DNA from 3 places in the Mixta mediterraneensis genome. Region 3 is predicted to be linked to each of the others. Evidence: predicted binding sites of a transcription regulator. Region 3 holds the regulator's gene; each other region holds the start of a gene.

Region 1 (5,074 bases), on a different contig from region 3:
CAGCGGCATTTTATCTACCGGGCTGAAATAGTGCAGGCCAATGACATTCTCGGGGCGCTGTGCTTTCGCCGCTATATCAGCAATAGGTAATGACGAGGTATTAGAGGCGAATATAGTGTGCGGCTGGCAATGTTCTTCCACTTCGCGGACCATTTGCTGTTTCAGAGCCAGCTCTTCAAATACCGCTTCGATCACCATGTCGCGCTGCGTAAAGCCTTGATAGTCAATGCCTCCCGTAATGCGCGCCAGCTGCTGCTGACGTTGTGCCTCGCTGATATAGCGACGTTTTACCTTTTCGCTCAGCAATTCCCAGCAGGTTTGCAGCGCATGATTGACGCCATTCAGATGGATGTCTTTGATCCGCACCGATAATCCGGCATTAATGGCGCTGACGCTGGCAATTCCTCCCCCCATCAGGCCGCCACCTAAAATGCCGACGCGCTGAATAATTTTCGCTTCGCCATTACCGCCCTGCTCTTTTTTCATGGCCGTTGAAGCAAAAAACAGACTACGCAGCGCAGCTGATTCTTTCGTCATCGCCAGTTCGCCAAACGCCTGAGCTTCGGCATCATGCCCGGCCCGGCTGCCCTGCTCCAGCCCGATACGCACCACGTCAATAATACGTTTTGCCGCTGGATAATTGCCGTGCGTTTTGCGGTCAGTCTGACGCTTTGCCAGCGCAAACAAAACCTGGCGGGCGATGGGTCCCTGTAATAAACGCTCGCGCATTGGTAAGACGCGCGCGCTGTTTTTGCCTTTTTTCACTCGCTCAATCGCAGTTTCCAACAGGATCGCCTGCGGTACAGCATCATCGACCAGCCCCAGTTTACGTGCCTGCTTAGCGCGCAGGGTTTTCCCGGTAAGGATCAGCGGCAGCGCCTGCTGTATGCCAATCAGATGCGGTAATCGCTGCGTGCCGCCCGAACCCGGCAATAAACCTAACTGCACTTCTGGCAGTCCCAGCCTGGTTTTATCGTCCAGCGAACAGATGCGCGCATCACAGGCCAGCGCCAGCTCCAGGCCGCCACCCAGACAAGCGCCATGAATTGCCGCCACCAGCGGAAAAGGTAGTGCCGCAAGTGAAGCCATTACTTCCTGGCCTTGCCGCGCCAGCGCTTCAGCTTCCTGCGCTGTCTGGCAACGATCGATCATGCTAATATCCGCCCCCGCTACAAAATTGTCCGGCTTGCCAGAGATCAACACTAATCCTGCCAACTGTTTATCACGCCGCGCTTCGGCAATGATGGCAGCAATCTGCGCGGCAAATTCAGCCTTGAGCGTATTCATCTTTTCGCCCGGTACGTCAAGGGTAATAATACCCACGTGATCGAGGCGCATCTGTAAATGAAAAGCGTTCTGTTCCATTATTCGGCCTCCAGAACCATTGCCGCACCTAATCCACCCGCTGCACAGGCGGTCACCAGGCCTAAACCACCACCACGTCGCCGTAGTTCCTGTAAAGTTTGGGTGATCATACGCGCACCGGTGGCGGCGAAAGGATGACCATAAGCAATAGAGCCACCGAGCACATTGAAACGTTCTTCGTTCACTTCGCCCAAAGCGTGTGGACGGTTGAGCACCTCGCGAGCGAAACGTTCGTCGCGGAACATCTGCAGGTTGCTCAGCGTTTGTGCCGCGAAGGCTTCATGCATGTCAATCAGGGTTAAATCGTTTAGGGAGAGGCCAGCGCGATCTAACGCCAGCGGCGAGGCATAAGCCGGGCCGAGCAGCATATCTTGCCAGACATCAATTGCGGTAAAAGCGTAGCTGCGCAGATACCCCAGCGGTTTAAGTCCCAGTTCGCGTGCACGGCCTTCACGCATCAAAATTACTGCGGCGGCGCCATCGGTAAGCGGGGTACTGTTTGCGGCAGTAACTGTGCCATGCTGGCGATCAAACGCCGGACGCAGCCGCGCATAATCCGCGGGTTTCGCATCTCTACGCACGTTATTGTCTTGCTCAATCGGCGCTTTCCACGGTGGGACAAAAACCGGCATCACTTCCTGGCTCAGCACACCGGATTGCCAGGCTTTGGCGGCACGTTGATGAGAACGCAGCGCCAGCGCGTCTTGTGCTTCACGCGTGATGCCATGACTTTTTGCCATTTGCTCAGCCGTATCGCCCATGCGTAAACCGGTCGAAAACTCTGCCACCGCAGGCGGAACGGGCAGCAGATCACGTGGCCGCAGACGGCGCAGAATATGGAGTTTTTGCCTGAAGCTGCGCGCTTTGTTCATATCCACCAGCGCACGCGCCATCGTTTTGCTGACACCGATGGGCAGCACAGAAGAGGAATCCGCACCGCCCGCAATGCCCGCCGAGATTGTTCCCGCCAACAGACTTTCGGTGACATTAGCCACCGCCTGAAAACTGGTCGCGCAAGCGCGGCTAACGCTGTAAGCATCGGTATGCACACTTAAGCCGCTACTGAGAACCACTTCACGGGCGATATTGGGCGCTTCTGGCATTTGCACGACCTGACCAAACACCAGCTGTTCAATCACCTCTGCGGATAATTCGCTGCGCGCCATCAGTTCGCTTATCAACATGCGGCCTAACTCAACCGCCGGAATGCCATGAAAGCCGCTAGCCTGCCGCAGGAAAGGTGTACGTAATCCGTGGGTTATGGCGATGCGCTCGCCATCACGCGTCAGCAGCGACTGCGCTTTGCTCATTGTTTTCACCTGTAAATCGGGACCGGGGCATCATTGCCGAAAGAGGTCTGACCTGATCAACAGTGTTAACCACAAGCGGTTACCCCGCCAATATCGAAAGGAAAAATTTGCGAAGGGAAACACGAAAATGAAAAACGCCGCGATAAGCGGCGTGAGCGGATTAACGCAGGCTGAGCTGAAAAATCAGGGTTTCAGCCTGGCAGGAGAAAGTAAAACCTGCCTCTAATTTAACGCCGTCTGCTTCTTCGCTGAAACGCGCATCAATATCGCAAGGTTCAGATTCAACCTGACGCGCCTTTTCGCTCAGGCGCTGCAATTTTGTTTCAGCGTCGGCACGTTGCGCAAACCATTCGGTCCAGGTTGCGGTACAGTCGCTGTTATCTATAACGGTGCCGACATCGACACAACAGCAGGCTGCGGTTTCGTTTGCACTGCATTTTTTAATGGCATCAGACATCTTTTTCTCCTGACGATTAATTCGACAAGCTGCGTAATTTTCAGTCCGAAATTTTACGCCTTCAGGATGATTTGCGCTATGACTGCCTCGCTAAGTGACGAATATCACAATAAAAATTGACCAAAAACAAATATGAATCGTTATGCTGTGTTCGCTTCTTCTGCTTTTGTTAAGTGGATCGAATTTTCATCGATCAATCAAGAAATATTTTAAAAACAATATTGCAACACACACACAGGTCGGACCTATACTTGCCGCACTGGTCTGATATGTACGTTTGACATCAGTCCCTACAATCCGCCGTCCCTTGTTACGCGTCGTCATAGCGTTAAATAATAATTCACATGAGGTTGTGGTCATGAGCCATAAAAACCTGTTTGCAAAGTCAGCCGTGGCGGCTGCAATAGCGCTTGTCTCTTCACACGTTTACGCAGCTGGGTTTCAATTAAATGAATTTTCTTCGATTGGTTTAGGACGCGCCTATTCTGGTGAAGGCGCAATGGGTGATACCGCCGCATCGGCCAGCCGTAACCCGGCGACGATGGCGTTGATGAATCGCCCTTCTTTCTCCATTGGCGCGGTGTATATCGATCCCGACGTGAATATCAACGGCACCAGCCAAAGTGGCCGCAGCCTGAATGCCAGTAATATTGCGCCAAGCCAATGGGTGCCCAATATCCATTACGTGCAGCCCGTTAACGATCAGTGGTGGATTGGCGCCTCTGTGACATCTAACTATGGCCTGGCCACCGAATTTAATAACGGCTATACCGCAGGTGGCTATGGCGGTAAAACCGATTTAGTGACCGGCAACCTTAACCTCAGCACCGCATACCGGTTGAATGAGCATTTCAGCGTAGGTGTCGGCTTTGATGCAGTATATGCAAAAGCCAAAATTGAGCGCTATGCCGGTGAATCGGGCGCCGCGTTGGGCGTTCCGGCGGATACACAAATTGCCCGCCTGAAAGGTGATGAATGGGGTTATGGCTGGAACGCCGGCATTTTGTATGAAGTAGATGAAAATAATCGCTTCGGCTTTACCTATCGTTCCGAAGTGAAAATCGACTTTGATGGCGATTATAAGAGCAACCTGCCCACAGCACTTAATGCCGTCAATAATCCGATGCAAACCGGTATTCCTTACGGCACAGGCGGCATGACCGTCCCCGGCGCATTAACCCTGAATCTGCCAGAAATGTGGGAATTGTCCGGCTGGCATAAAGTGGCCCCTCAATGGGCGGTGCATTACAGCATGGCGTACACCAGCTGGAGTCAGTTCCAGGAGCTGAAAGCCACCGGCTCAAACGGCCAGACATTGTTCTATAAAGATGAAAGCTATCGCGATGCTTATCGGCTGGCGTTGGGGACAACGTATTTTTACGACCAAAACTGGACGTTCCGTACCGGTATCGCCTTTGATGATAGCCCGGTTCCGGCAGACAAACGCTCGATTTCCATTCCCGACCAGGATCGTTTATGGCTGAGCGCCGGTGCGTCTTACGCCTTTAATGATGACGCGTCAGTGGACCTGGGCATTTCCTATATGCACGGTCAGCACGTCACGGTGAGAGAAGGCCCCTATACTTTCAACTCTACCGGTAAAGCCTGGCTGTATGGCGCGAATTTCAACTACAAATTCTGATAGCGCGGCACCATCAAAAAAGGCGACTCACTGGAGTCGCCTTTTTTATTTCGCCTCGATTACTGCGAGTCGATGTCCTGCAGATCACCCTGAATCGCCGCAGCGTTTGGGTTTTCTTCCGGTTTCAGCTTGCCACCGCGCGCCAAAAAGTCGTGACGCTGGAAGTAAGCGTTACGGATAAAGGCATACGGATCGTTCTGCTGTTTCAGGATCGCATCGGAATCCAGCAGCTGCGCCCGCGTCTCAATCCCTTCAAGCGTCCATTTACCGATCGACATCGGCCAGGTCAGCCAGCCAAGG
Region 2 (5,074 bases), on a different contig from region 3:
ATTGCCGAGCTGCGTGCGGCGACGAATATGGCAGAACATCATCGGTATCCACTGACTTATATTATGGAAGCTGCAGATGATATCTCTTATTGCATCGCCGATCTGGATGATGCAGTTGAAAAAGCGATATTTAATGTAGACAGTTTGTATGAATTTCTCAGCAAAGCCTGGGGAGCGATTAAAACAAATGATGCCTTTAGCCGAACAGTCGGTGAAGCGTGGCGTGAAGCCTGCAGTAAAAAACGCCGCAGCCGCAGCGATCAGTTCTTTATGTCGCTACGGGTTAACGTGCAAAACGTTCTGGTCACCTACGCGGTAAAACGCTTTATTGACAACCTTCCCGCAATATTTGATGGCAGTTTCAATCATGCATTATTAGAAGATGACGGTGAAGAAGGGCGGCTATTACAACTTTTCAAAACGGTTGCTCGTCAGCAGGTATTTAATCATTCCGAAGTTGAACAGCTGGAATTACAAGGCTACCGGGTAATTAAAGGATTACTGGAGATTTACCAGCCGTTAATGCAACTGAATTATGAGGCATTTACCACCCTGATTAATGACGACTTTTTACGTCAGCATCCCATTGAAACCCGGTTATTTCATAAGCTTTCAGGTAAACATCGCAAAGCCTATCAGCACGCTATGCGCACGCTGACGGTTAATCACAAATATGAACGTCTGTTATGGGAGCGTTATTATCGCTTCCGCCTTATCCAGGATTACATTAGTGGCATGACCGATCTTTATGCCTGGGATGAGTACCGTCGTTTAATGGCGGTGGAATAATGCACAAATGTAAAGGGAGAGCATAAATTTTTACCTTTGGCTAAAACTTTATCAGGAACTTCGCGCTAAAACATTTATCTCACCATACGACCACAGCAATGGTCTGGACGTTAATTTTTAAGAGACTCCGACAAATGAAAAAAAACTCATTAATGTTAAGTGCGCTGGTGCTTAGTCTTGGCATGGCGTTAACGCCTGTCAGTGTTTTCGCGGCAGAAACTGCTTCTTCCACCAGCCAACAATTGCCCAGTCTGGCCCCGATGCTGGAGAAGGTGATGCCTTCTGTGGTGAGTATTAGCGTTGAAGGCAGCACCACGGTGAAAACGCCGCGTATGCCGCAGCAGTTCCAGCAATTTTTTGGCGACAATTCGCCCTTCTGTCAGGAGGGTTCGCCCTTCCAGAGTTCGCCAATGTGTCAGGGCGGCGGTGCTGATGATGGCAGCGCACCCAATACCCAACAGGAAAAATTCCGGGCGTTGGGTTCAGGCGTGGTGATTAACGCCGAAAAAGGCTACGTGGTTACCAATAATCACGTGGTGAATAATGCAACAAAAATACAGGTGCAGCTAAGCGATGGCCGGCGCTACGACGCTAAAGTGATCGGTAAAGATCCACGCTCAGATATTGCATTAATCCAGCTGGAAGATGCTAAAAACCTGACTGCCGTGAAGATCGCCGACTCCGATAATCTGCGCGTCGGTGATTACACGGTCGCGATTGGTAACCCTTACGGTCTGGGCGAAACGGTGACGTCGGGCATCGTTTCCGCACTGGGTCGTAGCGGCCTGAACGTTGAAAATTATGAAAACTTTATCCAGACCGATGCGGCAATTAACCGGGGTAACTCTGGTGGAGCGCTGGTGAACCTGAACGGCGAGCTGATCGGCATTAATACCGCCATTCTGGCACCGGACGGCGGCAATATCGGTATCGGCTTCGCCATTCCGGGTAATATGGTGAAAAACCTGACTGCGCAAATGGTGGAATATGGTCAGGTAAAACGTGGCGAGCTAGGCATTATGGGCACAGAGCTTAACTCTGAGCTGGCAAAAGCCATGAAGGTTGATGCTCAGCGGGGCGCCTTTGTGAGCCAGGTTCTGCCAAATTCCGCCGCCGCGAAAGCCGGTATCAAAGCCGGTGATGTAGTGGTTTCGATGAATGGTAAACCACTGACCAGCTTTGCCTCGCTGCGTGCCGAAGTCGGCACATTACCGGTCGGTACTGCTCTGAAACTGGGCCTGCTGCGTGATGGCAAACCGGTAGACGTGACAGTGAAATTGCAACAAAGCAGCCAGGATAAAGTGCAATCAGCCACCATTTATACTGGCATTGAAGGCGCGGACCTCAGTAACGGTGATGCCAGTAACAAAGGTGTACGCGTTGACAATGTGAAACCGGGCAGTGCCGCAGCACGTATCGGCCTGAAAAAAGGCGATGTGATTCAGGGCGTAAACCAACAAGCGGTCGCTAACCTGGGCGAGCTACGTAAGATCCTCGACAGCAAACCGTCTGTACTGGCACTTAACGTGAAACGTGGCGACAGCAGTTTGTATTTGCTGATGCAGTAAGAGTATCTGATGAGTTACGCAGGCGGACTTCGGTCCGCTTTTTTTATGTCTGCGGCTTAAGCTGGTCAGAATGTGATGCCTACCGCAAATACGGTAAATGCCGTTCTGGCTCTGTGCATATGCACAATGTTCTGGGCGTTACCTATGCGTATTCTGTCCTTTGTCACTTTTATCAGGAGTAACGGATGGCGACCTATCACCTCGACGCTCGGCTGGCGCAGGATATAGTGGCGCGCACGATGAAAATTATTGACAGTAATGTCAACGTGATGGATGCGCGCGGACGGATTATCGGCAGTGGCGATCGGGAACGTATTGGGGAATTGCACGAAGGCGCGTTGCTGGTGCTGTCTCAGGGACGGGTGGTAGACATTGATGAAGCAGTGGCGAAACATCTGCACGGCGTACGGCCTGGCATTAATTTGCCGCTGCGCATTGATGGCGAAATTGTCGGTGTGATTGGCCTGACCGGCGAGCCGCTGGCGCTGCGTCATTACGGTGAGCTGGTGTGTATGACGGCAGAAATGATGCTTGAACAGGCACGCTTACTGCACATGCTGGCGCAGGACAGCCGCCTGCGTGAAGAGCTGGTGCTGAATCTGATTCGCAGCGATACGCTGTCGCCACAGCTTACCGAATGGGCGCAGCGGCTGGGGATCGATCTCAATCAGCCACGCGTGGCGGCGGTGGTGGAAGTAGACAGCGGGCAACTGGGCGTGGACAGCGCGATGTCTGAATTGCAACAGTTGCAGACGCTACTCACTACGCCAGAACGCGATAATCTGATCGCCATTGTTTCTCTGACCGAAATGGTGGTATTGAAACCGGCATTAAACGTCCATGGCCGTTACGATCGGGACGACCATCGTAAGCGCGTCGAGCAACTGTTACAGCGAATGAAAGAGAGTGGTCATCTCCGTATGCGCATTGCGTTGGGTAATTTTTTTACCGGCCCAGGCAGTATTGCCCGCTCTTATCGCACCGCGCGCACCACCATGATGGTCGGTAAACAGCGTATGCCGGATGTAAGAAGTTATTTTTATCAAGATTTAGTGTTACCGGTTTTACTGGATAGTTTGCGCGGCGGTTGGCAGGCCAATGAACTGGCGCGACCGTTAGCGAAACTGAAGAGTATGGATAACAATGGACTGTTACGTCGTACTTTAAACGCCTGGTTTACCAATAACGTCCAGCCGAGCGCTACGGCGCGGGCGCTGTTTATTCACCGCAACACGCTAGAGTATCGCCTGAACCGTATTTCAGAATTGACCGGGCTTAACCTGAGCCATTTTGACGATCGACTGTTGCTGTATGTGGCCTTGCAGCTGGATGAGCAGGGCTAAGAAGGACATAAAAAAGGCCAGTATTAATAAGCTGGCCTTTAAGCGGTTTATGGAAAATTAACGTCCGTTGCGGGTTAATTTCTCAAGATCAGATTGGATTTCAGTGATTTTATTGGTAACCACGCTTTCCAGATGGCGCAGGTCAGCAAGTATTTTGCGTTTTAAATCGACTTCAATCTGATCGCGCTGGCAAATCTGGTCCAGTTCATCAATCACATAACGCAGGTTAGGACTGATTTCCTGCACTTCTTTGTAGCCGTGACTCGCATGATCGGCGACAACGGTTTTACGCTGACGCGGATATTTAAACTTCACGCTTTTCGCGAAGAATTCACCTTTATCTTTGCGAAAGTAAATTTTCAGGATGTCATTGTTCGCTTCCTGACGCAGGCTGTAACGGTCAATGTCATCCGGGGTACTGATGCCTAAGCTTTTAAGGTTGTCGTACATAGCGTAGTTTCCATGAAATTGAGAAGCGCGCAGTTGAGTTCATGATTTAAAACTGTAGACATTAATAGCAGGATGAACATTGCGCGACAGGTTTTAACTGGCGCGGATTATCACCTGATTGAAAAATAAACGCACCTGTTAATTCGCAACGCGAATCAGGATGTCTGGCGGGAAGCGTAAAGAAAAAATGACGGGCCGGTTTCCAGCCCGTACAGGCGTTTAGTCGATGGTACGCAGCAGTTCGTTGATGCCTACTTTGCCGCGTGTTTTAGCGTCAACTTTCTTAACGATAACCGCGCAATACAGGCTGTAGCTGCCATCTTTTGACGGCAAATTACCCGAAACCACCACTGAACCGGCTGGCACACGGCCGTAATGCACTTCACCGGTTTCGCGATCGTAAATTTTGGTGCTCTGGCCGATGTAGACGCCCATTGAAATCACCGAACCTTCTTCAACGATGACGCCTTCAACAATTTCTGAACGCGCGCCGATAAAACAGTTATCTTCGATGATAGTCGGGTTAGCCTGCAGCGGCTCCAGTACGCCACCAATGCCGACACCGCCGGACAGATGAACATTTTTACCAATCTGCGCGCATGAACCTACCGTCGCCCAGGTATCAACCATGCTACCTTCGTCCACGAATGCGCCAATGTTAACGTAAGAGGGCATCAGCACGGTATTACGTGCAATATAAGCGCCCTGACGAACGGCGGCCGGCGGCACCACGCGGAAACCCTCTTTTTTGAAGCGCGCATCATCCCAATCCGCGAATTTCATGGGAACTTTGTCGTAAAAACGTGTCTCTGCGCCTTCCATTACCTGATTGTCATTGATGCGGAAAGACAGCAGCACTGCCTTCTTCAGCCACTGATGCGTTACCCATTCGCCATCGATTCTCTCAGAAACACGCAGTGCACC
Region 3 (5,074 bases):
CGGCGCTGAAACCGCAGCATGCAGGTAAGACGCGCGATATTCTGCATGCCGCTGCGGCAGAAGGCGTAATGATTCTGGTTGCGGGGACGGATGTGATCCGTTTCGCGCCGTCGCTGGTCATTGAACCAGACGTGATTGCCGAAGGTATGCAGCGCTTTGCCAAAGCGGTGGAGAAGGTGCTTAGCGCCTGATTTAGCTTTTTCTTAAATGCCTGACCAGCCAGCGACCATGTTGTGGCCGCTGGCTCCATGCCAGAGACGAAATGGTATGCATCACATTCAGGTGTCCCAAAATGCGTTTTACATGCTGCTCCACAACCGTAATCGGCCCTTCATTGATATTTTCCGCCTCCTGTAGCACGTTGGTTTGTGAACCGTTACCGTCATATTCCAGCCGCTGCTGGCAGCGTTGCAATGCAATCTCGCACGACTGTAAATAGCGTTCCGCCAGCGCGGGTGTCAGCATAGTATGCTCGCGCGCGAGAATGGTCATGGCGTTGATGTGTTCTACAATGAACTGGCTATGCGTTACCCACATTCGCATATCTTTCAAATATTGAGAGTTGAAACCCGGCTCCTGCATCGCCTGATTCAGCGAGTTAAAGAGTGCATTGTGTGCCTGATTGACCAGTACGCGCTGATAAGCCAGCTTTTCAGCTGACTGTTCCGGGCCAAGCAACATGCGTAGTGCATCCTGATACGTTTCCAGCGCATCATGCGCGTTCTGGCGCAGCAAGCCGCTTTGCCACTGTGGCCAAAGCCACACCATGCCACCAAAGGCGATCAGGCAACCCATCAGGGTATCCATCAGTCGTGGTAGCAGGAACTGTGCGCCATTCAGCGACAGCGGTTGCAGTGAATATACCGCTGTGACGGTAAAACCAATGGTCGCCCAGCCATAAAATTTACGGGTAAACAGGTAACTGACGAAGGTGATAACGAGCATGATAAGCAGCACCAGCGATTCCGGTACGGCGAAGCGCAAAGTGGCAGCGGCAATCACTAAACCGGCAAATGTGCCGAGCGCGCGGTGTTGAATGCGTACCCGCGTAGCGCTGTAGCTATTCTGACTCACGAACATAATGGTCATCAGAATCCAGTAAGGTTTAGGAATATTGAAAAACATGGCCAGTGCGCTGCCCAACATCAGCATAACGGCAAAGCGGCCAGCAGTGCGCAGTGCAGCAGACTTGAAATTCAGATAACTACGCAGGGCGGGCAACAGCGGCAGGTGACGCTGACGATCGGCCATCAGGTCGCGCTGATAGAGTGGTTTTTGCGTGCGCAGGACGCGCGCGATACGGTTGAAATGATAAAGACAAAAGTTACCGACCGGGTTATCAGGGTGCTGGCGTGCAATTTTTTCCAGCGCGCCGAGCTGTTTATCCATGGCAAAGCGGTCGGGCAGTTGATGATAAAGAATGTTATCCGCCAGCACCCGAAGCCGGGACGAAATGGTTCTGGCATTCCAGCGGATCACCGCTTCCGCATGACTCTGCTCCACCAGCTTTTGCACCTCTTCCGGTTGATGCAGGCTGACAGAGATATGCTCCTGCAAATCCAATGCAACCTGAAAGGAACGCTTCAGGCGTTTATGGCTTTCATCGCCATTGGCCGACAACATATGCATCTGTTGATAACAGATGTTAATCAGATCGACCACTTTTTGTTGACGCGCCAGCAGCGGCGGCAACGCTTTTTCTGGATCGACGAATTGCGTCAGTAGCGTGTATTTCGCGTCGCAGTAATCGGCCAGCTCGCGATAGACCAGACTCAGGCTTTCACGCATCGGCTGCTCTTTCCACAGCCAGAACCAAAACCAGTTGAACAGGCCGTACCACAGCGTACCGCCAATATAGAGCAACGGCGGAACATACATCGGCATACGTCCCATCAGGCTCAGTGTGAAAATGGCGGCAATTAGCGAACCGGGCAGTAAACGCCCATGAAGCGGGCTGATTTCACCCGTCACGCCGAGCAATAAGGGTATGACAAGCAGAATGGCGGGTAGCGGAACGCCTTTCAGTGTCAGAAACTGCATAAGAAAACTGCCGAGCGCAAACAGGCTGCCGCCGACAATCAGGCGCTTAAAGAAGCGTTTATGGGGAGTATCGAGGCCAGCAATATTGCAGCAGGCAGGCACCAGCGAGAACAGCAGTCCCTTTTGCAGATCGCCAAACAGCCAGCCGAGTGCAACGGGCACGCAAAGGACCAGCGTCTGCCGCAGGGCGTAGTTAATTTCCGGATGATAGATGATTCGACGCCACATCAGCTCAGCGCAAATAATAACGGCGTGATGTTGCCATCACGCCGGGAGTGACAGGAATTAGCGGGTGCCGTAAACGACGATGGTTTTGCCGTGTGCTGAGATCAGGTTCTGATCTTCCAGCATCTTCAAAATACGGCCCACGGTTTCACGTGAGCAACCAACGATTTGGCCAATTTCCTGACGAGTAATTTTAATTTGCATGCCGTCGGGATGCGTCATGGCGTCTGGCTGTTTGGCCAGATTAAGCAGCGTTTGCGCAATGCGTCCGGTAACGTCAAGGAAAGCGAGGTTACCCACTTTTTCTGACGTTACCTGTAAGCGACGCGCCATCTGCGACGACAGTCGCATCAAAATATCCGGGTTTACCTGAATCAACTGACGAAATTTCTTGTAGGAAATTTCTGCCACTTCGCACGCGGTTTTCGCACGTACCCAGGCGCTACGTTCCTGACCTTCTTCAAACAGGCCAAGCTCGCCAATAAAATCGCCTTGATTCAAATAGGAGAGAATCATCTCTTTGCCTTCTTCATCTTTGATCAGAACCGCAACGGAACCTTTCACGATGTAGTAAAGCGTTTCAGCCTTTTCACCTTGGTGAATCAGCGTACTTTTGGATGGATATTTGTGAATATGGCAATGGGACAGGAACCATTCGAGTGTAGGGTCTGTTTGCGGTTTGCCGAGAACCATTCGCTATTATCCTCTGTTGTAATCGTGCCCAAAATACAGGGGACAATTTCCCTGTCAGGCGATGAAAGCTTCAAGCATTTTCCATTCTGGAAATTATTCGGGCTGCATTTGGCGCATGGCGCTTAATTCTTCCCGGCTTCGTCATCAGGTGACGAAAAATATTTTCAGCTCTGTTTGTAACACAGCTTTTGCCGACTGTCTTGTGTTGTCTCGCTTCAGCAAAGGGCGGATTTCTCTGGATTGCTGTTTACCAGGTGAAAGCGTACTCTGACGCAAATGATCAGGTTATGGAGGCTATATCATGCAGGCAAGAGTGAAGTGGGTTGAAGGTCTGACATTTCTTGGCGAATCGTCGTCGGGCCATCAGGTAGTGATGGACGGTAACGCTGGCGATAAAGCGCCCAGCCCGATGGAGATGGTGCTGATGGCAGCAGGGGGATGCAGCGCGATTGATGTGGTGTCCATTTTGCAGAAAGGCCGCAATGATGTAGTCGAGTGTGAAGTCAAACTCACTTCCGAACGTCGCGAAGAAGCGCCGCGTATTTTTACCCATATTAATCTGCATTTTATTGTGAGCGGCAAAGCGCTGGCTGACAAAGCGGTGGCGCGCGCTGTTGACCTTTCTGCCGACAAGTATTGCTCGGTGGCGATTATGTTAGGTAAAGGTGTGGAAATCACTCACAGTTATGAAGTGACAGAACTGTAGTTGCCGGAGGCCGATTTGTGGCCTCCCCCCTTATTCAATACGTTTGCCTTCCATGAGCCGTTTGACCAGCGGCCCCATAATTAACTCCATCGCCAGCCCCATTTTGCCACCCGGAACAACCAGGGTATTGATATGCGAGATGAACGATCCTTGCAACATCGCCAGCAGATAGGGGAAATCAATATCTTCAAGCGCCTGGAAATGGATAACCACAAAGCTTTCATCCAGCGACGGGATGCTGCGTGCGGCAAACGGATTTGACGTATCCACAGTGGGAACGCGCTGGAAGTTAATATGGGTGCGAGAAAATTGTGGCGTGATGAAGTTAATGTAATCTTCCATTGAGCGCACCACCGAATCCATTACGGCTTCACGAGAATGGCCGCGCTCGCTGGTATCACGTACCAGTTTTTGGATCCATTCCAGGTTCACAATCGGCACTACGCCAACCAGCAAGTCGACGTTTTCGGCCACGTTGTGTTGCGCGGTCATCACGCCGCCATGCAGCCCCTCATAAAACAGAATATCGGTATTGGCTGGCAGTGGCTGCCACGGCGTAAAGGTGCCGGGCACCTGATTCCACGGCACCGCTTCGTCATAGGTATGCAGGTATTTACGCGACTGACCCTGACCACTTTTACCATATTCAATAAAGGTTTGTTCCAGCAGACCAAAATCATTGGCTTCGGGGCCGAAATAACTGACATGACGTCCCAGATCGCGCGCTTTGCGGATAGCCATGTCCATTTCAGGTCGCGTGAAGCGATGAAAACTATCGCCTTCAAGTTCTGCCGCGTGCAGATCCCACTGCTGGAAAATCTTACGGAAGGCGAGGCTGGTGGTAGTGGTTCCTGCTCCGCTGGAACCGGTCACTGCGATAATTGGATGGCGGGCAGACATAGAAAAGCTTCCTGTGAGGTCGGGCGAAGAGCATTGTTAGCATGAATTCCTCGTTAACGCATTAGCCACGAAATTCATTGCGCGGCATGATATTTACCGTTTCATGCAGTTCGGACCACACTAATAGCACTTCGCCGCGCTCAAGCTGGCGGCGTACGTCAGCGACTTTGTCTTCCAGGCTGCGTTCATGCTCGCCATAGTCGGTTCCTTCGCGCAGCACGAAGGTTTCAATCAGATTTTCGAGGGTTTCGGGTGAAACCTCTTGCCAGGGAATAATCACAGATTAGCCATCCAAAAAAGGTGAAAGCCATTGTGGCACGCGCTGTTCCAGCCACAGTTGTGGCTGGAACAGCGTACCGCCAACAAATCCAACGTGGCCGCCATGCGACGTCATTTGATAAGTAATAGTGGCAGATAATTGGTTTTTTCGCGGGATCACGTCGCTACTCATAAACGGATCGTCTTTGGCGTGAATGATCAGCAGCGGTTTACGTACTGAATTTAATAGAG

Evidence for each region. The regulator CRP, encoded in region 3, controls carbon source genes, mostly activating them, when cyclic AMP is high. The targets are predictions, from matches to a motif close to ATGTGANNNNNNTCACAT.
Region 1: a site for CRP is predicted at 3,225-3,242, ahead of QRY16_RS16970 (YfcZ/YiiS family protein). Genes of this name have one in related genera too.
Region 2: a site for CRP is predicted at 2,428-2,445, ahead of QRY16_RS10470 (CdaR family transcriptional regulator). Genes of this name have one in related genera too.

What each region holds. Positions count from the first base shown of each region.
Region 1 covers NZ_JASUAZ010000037.1:10,178-15,251, forward strand. The annotation lists gene fadJ (fatty acid oxidation complex subunit alpha FadJ) at 1-1,365, opposite strand, end outside; gene fadI (acetyl-CoA C-acyltransferase FadI) at 1,365-2,675, opposite strand; gene QRY16_RS16970 (YfcZ/YiiS family protein) at 2,836-3,132, opposite strand; gene fadL (long-chain fatty acid transporter FadL) at 3,491-4,774, shown strand; gene mlaA (phospholipid-binding lipoprotein MlaA) at 4,834-5,074, opposite strand, start outside.
Region 2 covers NZ_JASUAZ010000013.1:56,672-61,745, forward strand. The annotation lists partial or broken gene dgt (dGTPase) at 1-789, shown strand, start outside; gene degP (serine endoprotease DegP) at 924-2,357, shown strand; gene QRY16_RS10470 (CdaR family transcriptional regulator) at 2,543-3,700, shown strand; gene QRY16_RS10475 (DUF3461 family protein) at 3,758-4,150, opposite strand; gene dapD (2,3,4,5-tetrahydropyridine-2,6-dicarboxylate N-succinyltransferase) at 4,370-5,074, opposite strand, start outside.
Region 3 covers NZ_JASUAZ010000020.1:5,289-10,362, reverse strand. The annotation lists gene argD (bifunctional acetylornithine/succinyldiaminopimelate transaminase) at 1-191, shown strand, start outside; gene QRY16_RS13010 (YccS/YhfK family putative transporter) at 193-2,268, opposite strand; gene crp (cAMP-activated global transcriptional regulator CRP) at 2,326-2,958, opposite strand; gene QRY16_RS13000 (OsmC family protein) at 3,260-3,664, shown strand; gene QRY16_RS12995 (phosphoribulokinase) at 3,695-4,564, opposite strand; gene QRY16_RS12990 (YheU family protein) at 4,626-4,844, opposite strand; gene QRY16_RS12985 (hydrolase) at 4,848-5,074, opposite strand, start outside.